Linked DNA regions of Thermochromatium tepidum ATCC 43061. Each later gene encodes a partner of the first gene's protein in a complex. Links are inferred from orthologs where the notes say so. Each region holds a gene or a part of one and is shown on either strand. Other genes may lie near its edges.

The links.
Region 2: the proteins of holB (region 1) and dnaX are in contact, whole or in part, in a cryo-EM structure (PDB 8GIZ), measured with the Escherichia coli proteins. The link is inferred for Thermochromatium tepidum ATCC 43061 from one-to-one orthologs.

The regions. Positions count from the first base shown.
Region 1 is NZ_CP039268.1:1,963,561-1,972,955, reverse strand. Bases 2,519-5,518 are described here. They hold holB (DNA polymerase III subunit delta'), read left to right. Parts: upstream 2,519-3,490; coding sequence 3,491-4,546; downstream 4,547-5,518. Other genes in these bases: E6P07_RS09000 (hydrogenase maturation protease), read right to left, coding at 5,393-5,518; E6P07_RS09005 (PilZ domain-containing protein), read left to right, coding at 4,698-5,066; tmk (dTMP kinase), read left to right, coding at 2,850-3,494; mltG (endolytic transglycosylase MltG), read left to right, coding at 2,519-2,853. In the rest of the region: fabF (beta-ketoacyl-ACP synthase II), read left to right, coding at 1-909; pabC (aminodeoxychorismate lyase), read left to right, coding at 965-1,819; more of mltG, read left to right, coding at 1,828-2,518; more of E6P07_RS09000, read right to left, coding at 5,519-5,884; E6P07_RS08995 (Ni/Fe hydrogenase subunit alpha), read right to left, coding at 5,881-7,314; E6P07_RS08990 (NADH-quinone oxidoreductase subunit B family protein), read right to left, coding at 7,357-7,899; bidirectional hydrogenase complex protein HoxU, read right to left, coding at 7,896-8,624; NADH-quinone oxidoreductase subunit NuoF, read right to left, coding at 8,648-9,395. UniProt on the Escherichia coli protein: Part of the beta sliding clamp loading complex, which hydrolyzes ATP to load the beta clamp onto primed DNA to form the DNA replication pre-initiation complex.
Region 2 is NZ_CP039268.1:2,618,660-2,621,539, forward strand. It holds dnaX (DNA polymerase III subunit gamma/tau), read left to right. Parts: upstream 1-572; coding sequence 573-2,189; downstream 2,190-2,880. Other genes in the region: aroB (3-dehydroquinate synthase), read left to right, coding at 1-259; E6P07_RS12160 (YbaB/EbfC family nucleoid-associated protein), read left to right, coding at 2,329-2,652; recR (recombination mediator RecR), read left to right, coding at 2,657-2,880. UniProt on the Escherichia coli protein: Part of the beta sliding clamp loading complex, which hydrolyzes ATP to load the beta clamp onto primed DNA to form the DNA replication pre-initiation complex.

The DNA.
Region 1 (9,395 bases):
GGTATCACGGGCATCGAGAACAACTACGAGGTCTATCGCGAGAAGGGGCCGCGCCGCATCTCGCCGTTCTTTGTGCCCGCCAACATCGTCAACATGGTGGCCGGCAACCTCTCGATCAAGTTCGGCCTCAAGGGCCCCAATTATTCGATCGTCTCGGCCTGTGCGACCGGCACCCACAACATCGGCGAGGCGGCGCTCATGATCCGTCATGGCTATGTCGATGTCATGTTGGCCGGTGGCGCCGAGATGGCGACCTCACCGGTTGGTATCGGTGGCTTTGCCGCCGCGCGTGCCCTCTCAACCCGCAATGACGACCCTGAGGGGGCCAGCCGCCCCTTCGACAAAGATCGCGACGGATTTGTATTGAGCGACGGTGCCGGGGTCGTAGTGCTCGAGGAATACGAGCATGCTCGAGCGCGGGGTGCCAACATCTATGCCGAGCTGATCGGTGTCGGTATGAACTCCGATGCCTATCACATGACGGCCCCTGCCGAGGACGGGGTAGGGGCGGCCGAGTGCATGCTCATGGCCCTGAACGACGCCGGTCTAAACCCGGACCAGGTCCAGTACATCAATGCCCATGGCACCTCGACCCCGGCGGGCGACATCGCCGAGACGCTCGCCATCAAGCGCGCCTTCGGCGATCATGCCTACAGACTCGCCGTCAGCTCCACCAAGTCAATGACCGGACACATGCTCGGCGCCGCCGGCGGCGCCGAGGCCATCTTCACCATCCTGGCCATCCGCGATCAGGTGGCGCCCCCGACCATCAACTATCACACCCCGGACCCGGACTGCGATCTAGATTATGTGCCCAACACCGCGCGTCAGATGCCGATCGAGGTGGCGCTCTCCAACTCGTTTGGCTTCGGCGGGACCAATGGGACGCTGATCTTCCGGCGCCTCTGACCCTGGTCCCGGAGACAGGGTCTAGGGGCGGTTGGGCAGGGCACGCAGACATGGTATGACCACAACGCTCGAAACCCCTGCCCCGTCTCGGATCCTGATCGACGGTCGGCCCGGTGATCGGCTCTCGGTCCTTGACCGGGCGCTCCACTATGGGGATGGTCTGTTTGAGACCATCCGCCTGGCCGCCGGCGCCCCCTGCCAGTGGCAGCGCCACATGGACCGATTGATCCTGGGCGCGGAGCGCCTCGGCATCGAGTCCCCCGAGACCGCCCTGCTGGCTGCCGAGGCGGCCGAGCTGATCGATGGCCAGGGGGAGGGCGTCCTCAAGCTGATCCTCTCGCGCGGGGACGGCGGACGCGGCTATGCCCCGCCGCCGTCTGCGCCACCCAGGCGTCTGCTCCTGATCTACCCCTTGCCACCCGCTCAGGGTCCTGACTGGCGTCGGGGCGTGGTCGTGCGCCATTGCCAGACCCCCGTCTCGATCAATCCATTACTCGCCGGGATCAAACACCTCAACCGTCTAGACTCGGTCCTGGCGCGTGCCGAGTGGAAGGATCCAGCCATCGCCGAGGGGCTCATGTTCGATGCCAACGGCGATCTGGTCGGCGGTACCATGACCAATGTCTTTTTGTGGGACGGTCGCTGTCTGATGACGCCGCCGGTCGATCGCAGTGGCATCGCCGGCACCGTGCGTGGTCTGACGCTGGAACTCGCGGCGCACCTGGGGATCGAGTGTCTGGTCATGCGCCTCGATCGGGCCGCGCTCGATCAGGCATGCGGGCTCTTTCTGACCAACTCGATCATCGGCGTCTGGCCGGTGCGCGCGTTGGAGGGACGCCGCTTCGATCTGGCGCTGCTGCCTTGGGACCTGCTCGATCGGCTGTATCAGGCCGCCTGTACGCCGGGGTGATCGGCCCAATGTCGAAACGTGTCCTCGTAGGGCTCATGCTCGTCGTCCTTGTGGCTGGCTTCTTGCTGGCCGGGGCCCTGTGGCGTGACTATCAGTGCTTTCTGTCGCAGACGATCCAGACCGACCAGGAGCGCGTTTTGTTCGATGTGCCACGCGGGACCTCCCTGCGCACCCTGGCAAGGCGTTTGCGCGAACAGGGTCTGATCGAACGTCCGATCTATTTCATCGCGATGGTCTATCTCCGGGGTGATCAGGGCCGGATCAAGGCCGGTGAGTATGCCTTCACGCGCGACATGACGCCGCCGCGCCTCCTGGAGTGGCTGACATCGGGTCGGGTGGTCGAATACAACCTCACCCTGGTCGAGGGCTGGACCTTCCGGCAGGCGCTGGCGGCGATCGACAGTCACGAGGTCTTTGCCGGTGGTCCCAGGCTCGCGGATCTCTCCGATGCCGAGATCATGGCCCGGCTCGGACGTCCTGAGGCGCATCCTGAGGGGCTGTTCTTCCCGGATACCTATCGCTTTACCCGTCAGACCAGTGCCCTGGACCTCCTCAGGCGCGCGCTCGCCCGGATGGAGACCATCCTGGCCGAGGAATGGGAACAGCGCGCGCCGAACCTGCCGATCACCACACCCTACGAAGCCCTGATCCTCGCCTCCATCATCGAGAAGGAGACCGCAATGGCGGACGAGCGCCCGCGGATCGCCGGCGTCTTTACCCGCCGTCTCCAGCGTGGAATGCGGCTTCAGACCGATCCGACCGTCATCTACGGCCTGGGCGAGCGCTATGACGGCAACATCCGCCGTGCCGACCTGCGCGAGGCGACACCCTACAACACCTATGTCATCCCTGGGCTGCCGCCGACGCCCATCGCCCTGGTCGGGCGCGAAGCGATCCACGCCGCACTCCACCCCGAAGAGGGCGAGGAGCTCTATTTCGTCGCCAGGGGCGATGGGCGTCATGTGTTCTCGCGCACGCTCGAAGAGCACAATCAGGCGGTGCGTCGCTATATCCTGAGCCGGAACGACGAATGAGACGCGGACGCTTCATCACGCTCGAGGGGATCGAGGGCGCGGGTAAATCGACCCAGATTGCGCCTCTGGCCGAGCTGTTGCGTGCGCGCGGTCTGGAGGTGCTCACCACCCGCGAACCGGGCGGCTCGCCCTTGGCCGAACGGTTGCGCACCCTGCTGCTCGACCCGGACCACCAGGGCATGCCCGCGACGACCGAGCTGCTGCTGCTGTTTGCCGCGCGTTCCGATCATCTCGAACGCCGCATCCGTCCGGCGCTCGAAGCCGGACGTTGGGTGCTCTGCGATCGCTTCACCGATTCGACCTACGCCTATCAGGGTGGTGGGCGCGGGATCGACCCAAACCGCATCGCGGTGCTCGAGGATTTGGTGCAGGACAGTCTGCGCCCGGATCTGACGCTGGTGTTCGACCTGCCACCGGAACTGGGGCTTGGGCGCGCCAAGTCGTGTCTTGGCCAAGGCGATCGGTTCGAGTCCGAGAGTCGGCGATTCTTCGCCGCGGCACGCGCGGTCTATCTCGAACGGGCAAGGGCCAATCCGAGGCGCTATCGGGTGATCGACGCCACGGCACCGCTCGCGGAGGTAAAACGCGCTGCCGCGGCTGAGCTGAACGCCTTCGTCGATGCACTGGAGTTTCGGTCATGAGTGCAACGCGCCGCGAATCCGCGCCATTGCACGTCGCTGGACCTTCGCCGCGAGCGTTCGAGCGTCCATTGCCCTGGACCGAGTCCATCTGGTCGCATCTGCACGCCGCGCGCGCATCCGGTCGACTGGCACAGGGGCTGCTGATCTTTGGGCCAAACGGCCTCGGCAAGCGTGTGCTGGCGCGTGCGTTGGCCCAATCGCTGTTATGCCCGACACCGAACGTCCAGGGCCTGGCCTGCGGTCGGTGTGCCGACTGTCGGCTGCTAGCCGCCGGCAGCCATCCTGATCTGATCGCAGTCGGCCCGGACCCGGAGAGCAAGTCGGGCGAGATCCCGATCGACGCGGTACGCCAGTTCGCCGAGCGCGAATCCCTGACCCCGAGCCGTGCCCCCTACAAGGTCGCCCTGATCGACCCGGCCGACCGGCTCAATCAGGCCGCCGCCAATGCCTTGCTCAAGACCCTAGAAGAACCGACCGAACACAGTCTGCTGTGTCTGATCGCGGAGCGGATCGGACGCCTGCCGGCGACCATCCGGAGTCGCTGTCTGCTGATCCAGGTGCCGATTCCGGACGAAGCGGCGGCCCTGAGCTGGCTCGCCTCACGCGAACCGCGCCCGGACTGGCCGCTGCGTCTGCGTCTGGCGCATGGCGCACCCTTGCGCGCCCTGGCCGACAGCGCCGACGACACCTGGATGGAACAGCGTGTCCAGTGTCTGCGTGACTTCTTAGAGATTGCGCGCGGACGCGCCGATCCGGTCGCGGTCGTTGGACGCTGGAACGAGATCGACACCGGGCGTATCCTCGATTGGCTCGCCGGCGTTATGGTGGATCTGCTTCGACTGGGCGTCTGCGCCACACCGCCCCGGCTCGATCATCCCGATCGACGAGACGAACTCTTGGCGCTGGCGCAAGGGCTCGACCTGGCGGCGGGGCATCGCTTCCTCAAGCGGATCCTGGAGGCACGCGCCCTGGGCGAGCGCAATCTCAATCAACAGTTGCTGCTGGAATCCCTCGCCATTGATTGGGCGCGGATCACCAGTCGGCATCATTAGGGAAACGCTGATTCAATCCCCTCTCCCTGCAAGCGGAGAGGGCAGGCTGAGGTGGTCATCAAATCATGTGCCTATTTTCCTCACCCCAACCCTCTCCCCGAGGGAGAGGGAGTTATTCAGTACTCCTTGGGAGGTCCGGAGGATCGAGTAGATGAGCACACCCAATCCAGCAGGCGGACTCGGCGGCCAACAACGTATCCTGAGCATCGCCATCAAGGACAAGGGCAACCTCTATGCCTCTTACATGCCCTTCATCAAGAATGGCGGACTCTTCATCCCCACCAACAAGAGCTATCAGCTCGGCGACGAGCTCTTTCTGCTGCTCCAGCTGATGGACGAGCCCGATCGCATCCCAGTCGCCGGGCGCGTGGTCTGGATCACCCCCGCCGGAGCCGAGGGCAACCGCACCGTCGGGATTGGGGTCCAATTCAACGATCAAGACAAGGGCGCCACTCGGCGCAAGATCGAGGAATATCTGGCCGGCGCCTTGGTCTCTGAACGCCCGACCTATACCCTCTAGTCTAGAACCGCTCCTTGACATCCTCCCCGGCTTGAAGGTCAGAGATTCCTACGGCGCTTGAGGCACGGCATTGCGCCGCCCCTTGAGTCGCTTCTCCGTGCGCCCCGATCCCGCCCTGAACGGCGGGGCTTGTCGCGCACTGGGTCGATCTCAGGGCGCTGGAACTGGCCCAAAGCGCCATCGAATGCGTTGGAAGAGAAGGCCAAGGCGGATGGCAGGGTCGATGAGGCGACCCTCACCACGCCGGCGACGCGGTTCACTGCATGCCTTAAGACCCAGCGCCGCCAACTCATGGCGTATCTGCGCGAGCCCTTGCCGGTCGATGGTTAAGACTTGTCCTGGACAGGGGAGGCCCGGCTTGGTCCCAGCCCTGGAGATTCGCACAGCCGCGCGACCTGATCGATCAAGCACCCGAGCGCCGCCGCGACGACCGGGCTCAGCTCGCCGTCGGCATAGCCGAAGTAGGATCCAGTCAGGGTGAGCAGATAGGCCTCAGGGGCGCGTCCATACAGGTGGCGACACCAGGCCAACAGACCAGACGGGTCTAGGGTGTGGACCAGCATGGAGTGTGGATCCGCGGCAGGGACCAGAAGCCGTATCTGCACCTGGCCCGGTTTGCCGCCGGTCGCCGCGTCGATAAAGATCGCCCGCTCGCAGTCGGCCAGTTCGGCGGCCAGCTCGATCGTCAGGGCATGGCACGCGATGGCCTCCACATCATTCGGCAGGCCGCGTTCGACCAGACGCTCGACCGCCAGCGGACCGATGACGTCATCGCCCCGGATCGGGTTGCCATAGCCAATGATGAGGGTCTTTCTCAAGGGTCTCGGCGTGCCAGCCGATCGATCACCTGGCCTGCCGCATCCCGCAGCTCGATTGCAAGCGGCATCTGACCGAAGGCATGTGAGGCGCAGGACAGACAGGGGTCGTAGCAGCGGATCACCGCCTCGACCCGATTGAGCATCCCCTCCTCAAGCCTGTTGCCATCGACATAGGTCGCCGCAACCTGGCGGATCGCCTGATTCATGGCCAGGTTGTTGTGCCCAGTGGCGATGATGAGATTGACCCAGGTGATGAGTCCGTCGTCGTCGATCCGGTAGTGATGGATGAGTGTCCCACGCGGCGCCTCGGCGACCCCAATCCCCTCGTAACGGTTGCTGCGGGCACGGGCACGTACCCGCGAATCCAGGATCATTGGATCCTTGAGCAGGCGCTCGATCATCTCCAGGCCGTAGATGATCTCAACCAGGCGCGCATAGTGATAGTGGAAGCTGCTGAGGACGGGGCCAGACTCCTGGAGCAGGTGGAACTCGGCCAGGGCGACATCGGCATAGGGCGTACCGCACGCCTGGACGTTGTTGAGCCGAGCCAGGGGTCCAACGCGATAGATCCCCTGCGGGTAGCCCTGGGGCTTGTAATAGGGGAACTTCATGTAGCTGAAGTCCTCGACCGCCTCGCCGATCAGGCGCCCATAGTCCTCGGGTGGTACCTGATCCTCCAGGATCCGCCCCTGGGCGTCCTTGATGCGCAACACGCCGTCATAGTGCTCGAGCTGGCCCTGGGGGGTGACCAGGCTCAAAAACAGCGTCGGCTGATTGCCAAAGTGCTCAGACTCATCCTTAAACCTGGGGACCAGCGTCTTGTAGAAGGCATAGGTACGCTGGGCGATCTCCAGCCCCTCGGGCAGCAGCCTGAGCATGGCCTCGCGCTTCTCGGCGGTGAGCGCCTCGGACACCCCGCCCGGTACGACCCAGGCCGGATGGATCTTCTTGCCACCCAGGGTCTCGATCAGGGTCTGGCCAATCTGACGCAGCCGGATGCCATCGCGCGCCAGCTCGGGGTTCTGATGCATGACGCCGAAGAGGTTGCGGGTGGCCGGGTCTGCATCCCAGCCGAGCAAGAGATCCGGCGAAGACAGATGGAAGAACGACAGGGCATGTGACTGGACGAGCTGGGCCAGGTTCAGGATCCGGCGCAGCTTGGCGGCGGTCGGCGGGATCTCGACCGCCAGCAGATGGTCGCAGGCCTTGTTGGAGGCGATGATGTGGCTGACCGGACAGATGCCGCAGGTGCGCGCGGTCAGGGCCGGCATCTCGCGATAGGGGCGCCCCTCGCAGAACTTCTCGAAGCCGCGAAACTGAGTGACATGGAGGCGGGCATCTGCGACCCGCCCGTCTGTGCCGAGCTGGAGCGTGATCCGGGCATGGCCCTCGATGCGGGTGACCGGCTCGATGGTGATGGTGCGGCTCATGGCCTGAAACCCCCGGATGAAGCGGCAAGGATCCTCTGTGCCTCAGGCGCCGAAGCGCGTGACGGCAGGTGGGTCCGGCACCCGCCCTGCGATCAGTTCGGTCAACACATACCAGATGGCATCGGCGCTCGGCGGACAGCCGGGCACGAAGACATCGACCCTGACCTCGCTGTGGACCGGCCTGACCGGCGTCAGCAGGGCCGGGACCTCGCGGGTCGGGATCTGTGGCTTAAGCGTCACGTTCTCATGATAGGCGCGATCAAACACATCGGCGAGTTTGAAATGATTGCGCATGGCCGGGACATTGCCGGTGACGGCGCAGTCGCCCAGGCTGACGAGGCGCTGGCAGCGCGCGCGAAACAGCTGCGCCCTGGCCAGATCGTCCTCGGAGCTGATCGCCCCCTCCAGGAGGCCGATATCGACCCGTGCGGGCAGCTCCTTGGCATCGACCAGGGGGCTGTAGACGATCTCGACCTGCTCGATGAGTTCGAGCAAACGCGCGTCGAGATCGAGCAAGGACATATGACAGCCCGAACAGCCATCGAGCCAGGCGGTGGCGACCGTGATCTTGGGTTGGGTGCTCATCGCGCGTGTCTCCGGCGCGCCAGGATCGGCAGGAAGTGTTGATCCTTGACCATCTCGCCCACCGAGGTGCCCTGCTTGACCAGGGCGCCGGTCGGGCAGACCTGCACGCACTTGCCGCAACTGGTGCAGGTCTCGCTCTCACCCCAGGGGCGGGCCAGATCGGTGATGACGCGACAGTCGCTGCCGCGATTCATGACATCCCAGGTATGGGCGCCCTCGATCTCGTCACAGACCCGCACGCAGCGGGTGCACAGGATGCAGCGGTTGTGGTCGAGCCGGAACATCTCATGTGAGCTATCGACCGGGTAGGACACTTGGCGATAGGGCAGGCGGACGTGATCAACGCCGCAGCGTTGGGCGAGCGTCTGGAGCTCGCAATGGCCATTGGAGACGCATACCGAGCAGACATGATGGCGTTCGGCAAACAACAGCTCGATGAGGGTGCGTCGATAGTGGCGGAGCCGTTCGGTATCGGTGCGGACCGCCAGGCCCTCGGCGACGCGCGTGGTGCAGGCAGCGACCAGCCGACCCTGACCGACGAGCTCGACCATGCACAGCCGGCAACCGCCCCAGGGCGAGAGCCCGTCGAGATAACAGAGACTGGGAATGGGGATTTGGTTTTCGCGACAGACCTCGATCAGGGTCTCGTCCTCGCGTGCCGAGAGATCCCGATCGTCGATGCGGAGGGTGACGACGCGCACATTGGGCTGGGTCGATCTGGGCATGAGTGGATCCTCAAAGACGGCGCTTAAGCGTCTCTCTGCAACTTGGCTTCATACTCGTCACGGAAATGGCGCAGTGTGCTGAGCACCGGATTGGGCGCGGTCTGGCCGAGCCCGCAGAGGCTGGTCGCGCGCACCACCTCGCACAGGTCCTCGAGCAACGCCAGATCGGCACGCGTCCCCTGGCCCTTGGCGATCTTGGCAAGGAGTGCATGCAGCTGCCAGGTCCCGGTGCGGCAGGGGACGCACTTGCCACAGGACTCACTCATGCAGAACTCCATGAAGAAGCGCGCCACATCCACCATGCACGAGGTCTCGTCCATCACGATCATGCCGCCCGAGCCCATGATGGTTCCGAGCGACTTGAGGCTGTCATAGTCGACTGGGATATCGAGATAATCTGCCGGGATACAGCCGCCCGAGGGGCCGCCGGTCTGGACCGCCTTGAAGCCTTTGCCGCCCGGGATACCGCCGCCGATGACCTCGATGATCTCGCGCAGCGAGGTCCCCATGGGCACCTCGATCAGGCCGGTGTTCCGGATCTTGCCGGCCAGGGCGAAGACCTTGGTCCCTTTGGAGCCCTCGGTACCGATCGTGGCAAACCAGTCGCCGCCGTTGCGGATGATCGGGGGGATGTTGGCGAAGGTCTCAACATTGTTGATGAGGGTCGGGCAGCCCCAGAGACCGGACTCGGCGGGGTAGGGCGGGCGCGGGCGCGGCTGGCCGCGCAACCCCTCGATCGAGGCCATGAGCGCGGTCTCCTCACCGCAGACG
Region 2 (2,880 bases), 650 kb from region 1 along the record:
CTGTCTGGCCGCTGCGCTCTCGGCGCGTCTCGGTTGGCTGACCGAGAGCGAGGTCGAGCGCACTCACCGTCTGATTGCTGGAGCCGGACTGCCGACCAGGCGTCCGCCACAACTGGCGCCCGAGCGCATGCTTGAGCTCATGGCCGTCGATAAGAAGGTGCTCGCCGGTCATTTGCGTCTGGTGCTGCTCAAGCGGCTCGGTGAAGCCGTCGTCACCAGCGATTTCGATCACGACGCCTTGGCACACGTCCTGGCTTGAACTGTTGCAGTGATCCTCTTTGGCCTCCCAACCCGAGAGACCCGCAGGCGGATCCGCCACGGATCGTTTGTGTTCCACTCAGCTCTCTGCTAAGCTTCGCCTTCGCTTTGGCGCAAGACGCCAATCTAGTCATCATGGTGACCCGCGTCGGTCCCTTCGCAACGTGAAACCGTGAACCCGGTCAGGCCCGGAAGGGAGCAGCCGCAGCGGTGGCAACGTGTGCCGGGGTGCGGCTGGCGCGGGTCGCCGCCTAAGCCTTTGTTTACCCCGCGATTCCTCATGCCGTCCAGATCCGGACTGATATAATCGCGCCATGTCCTATCAAGCGCTTGCCCGCAAATGGCGTCCCCGTTCGTTCGACGATATAGTCGGGCAGCAGCATGTCGTGCGCGCGCTCTCCAATGCGCTCGACCGTAATCAGCTCCATCACGCCTATCTGTTCACTGGGACCCGCGGTGTCGGTAAGACCACGCTCGCGCGCATCCTATCCAAGGCGCTCAACTGCGAACAGGGCGTCGGCTCCAAGCCCTGCGGGCTTTGTTCGGCCTGTCGTGAGATCGATACCGGACGCTTCGTCGATCTACTCGAGGTCGACGCCGCCTCGCGCACCAAGGTCGAGCAGACCCGCGAATTGCTCGAAAACGTCCCCTATGCCCCGGTGCGGGCGCGCTTCAAGGTGTACCTCATCGACGAGGTGCACATGTTCTCGGGGCATAGCTTCAATGCGCTGCTCAAGACGCTTGAGGAGCCGCCGCCCCATGTGAAGTTTCTACTCGCGACCACCGACCCGCAGAAGATCCCAGTCACGGTGCTTTCGCGCTGTCTTCAGCTCAATCTGCGTCGGCTGTTGCCGGGCGAGATCATCGACCGGTTGCGCTATGTGCTGGAACAGGAAGGGCTGGAGTTCGAGTCCACCGCCCTGCCCCTGCTTGCGCGCGCGGCCGACGGCAGTCTGCGCGACGCGCTCAGTCTGCTCGATCAGGCCATCGCCTTCGGTGGTGGGCGGGTCGTCGAGTCCGAGACGCGCGCCATGCTTGGCACCCTCAGCGGCGATCTGGCGCTCGACATCCTCGACGCCCTGGCCGAGGGTGATGGTGCCGCCGCGCTGGATGCCGTCGAGCGCGTGGCGTCCATGACGCCCGATTTTGCCGAGCTGCTGCGTGAGCTGATCGGGCTCCTGCACCGGCTGGCGCTGATCCAGCAGGTGCCCAAGACCCTGGGCGAAGACGACCCTGATCGTTCGCGTCTGTTGGCGCTCGCCGAGCGGTTGACACCCGAGGATGTTCAGCTCTTCTATCAGGTGGCGCTCACTGGCCAGACTGATCTACCGCTGGCACCCGATCCGCGCAGCGGGCTGGAGATGGTGCTGTTGCGCGCGCTCGCCTTCCGCCCGGGGGATCCAGGCGCGAGACCCACCGAGGCGTCTTTTCCGGATACAGACAGTACGTCGGTCGCCCGACCATCGGCGGATACCCAGTCTGCGCGACCCCTTTGGCTTCAGTCGTGCGATGCAACGCCGCAGACAGCGTCCGGCTCGCAGACACTCGAAAACACGGACGACTGGCAGCGGCTCGTGGCACGGCTATCGGTTGGCGGCATCGCCGACCAGCTCGCTCACAACTGCGCCTTTCGCGACTATCAAGATGGGCGGCTCAGTCTCCAGCTCGATCCGTCCGCCGAGCGTCTGCGTGTGCCGAGCGCCCTGTCACGTCTGAAGGACGCGCTCGAACAGGCACTCGGACGCTCGCTCGAACTAGAGATCAAGGTCGCCCATCCCGAGCAGGAGACCCTAGCACAGCGGCGTGCGCGCGAGGCCGAAGAACGCCGACAAGCGGCGGTTGCACAGATGTATATCGATCCGGTCGCCCAATCGATACGCGATACCTTCGAGGCGGACTGGACGTCGGGCAGTATCCAGCCCGACGATTGATACCCGGCTTTCCGTCTCGCGCCTGGACAGAGGCGCGAGACAAGTTTTAGGCATGATGGTCTCCACTGGAGACGATCGCTCGAATCCCAGCGTCCGGAGCCGCCGGGCGCCTTGTCACAACCCTATTTGAGGTGAACACATGAAGGCACTGGGTGGCCTGCTCAAGCAGGCGCAAAAGATGCAGGAAGACATGCAGCAGGCGCAGGCGCGTCTGGCACAGGAAGAGACCACCGGCGAGGCCGGAGGCGGCCTAGTCAAGGTCACCATGAACGGCCAGCATCAGGCCAAGCGCGTTGAGATCGATCCCTCGCTCATGGGTGAAGACAAGGAGATGCTCGAAGACCTGATCACGGCTGCTATCAATGCCGCTAGCCAGCGTATCGCCGAGAAGGCCAAGGAGACCATGGCCGAGCTGACCGCTGGCATGCCGCTGCCGCCGGGCATGAAGCTGCCCTGGTCTTGAACATGTGGATGAGCATTCGCTCCTGAACCAGCTGATCGAGGCCCTGCGCTGTCTGCCGGGTATTGGTCCGAGGTCGGCGCGACGCATCGCCTTCTATTTGTTGGAGCGCGACCGTGAAGGCGGCGCACGTCTGGCGCGGGTGATGGCCGAGGCGATGGTCGCGATCCGGCGCTGCGCGCGCTGTCGCACCCTGACCGAACACGAGGTCTGCGCGCTTTGCGCCAATCC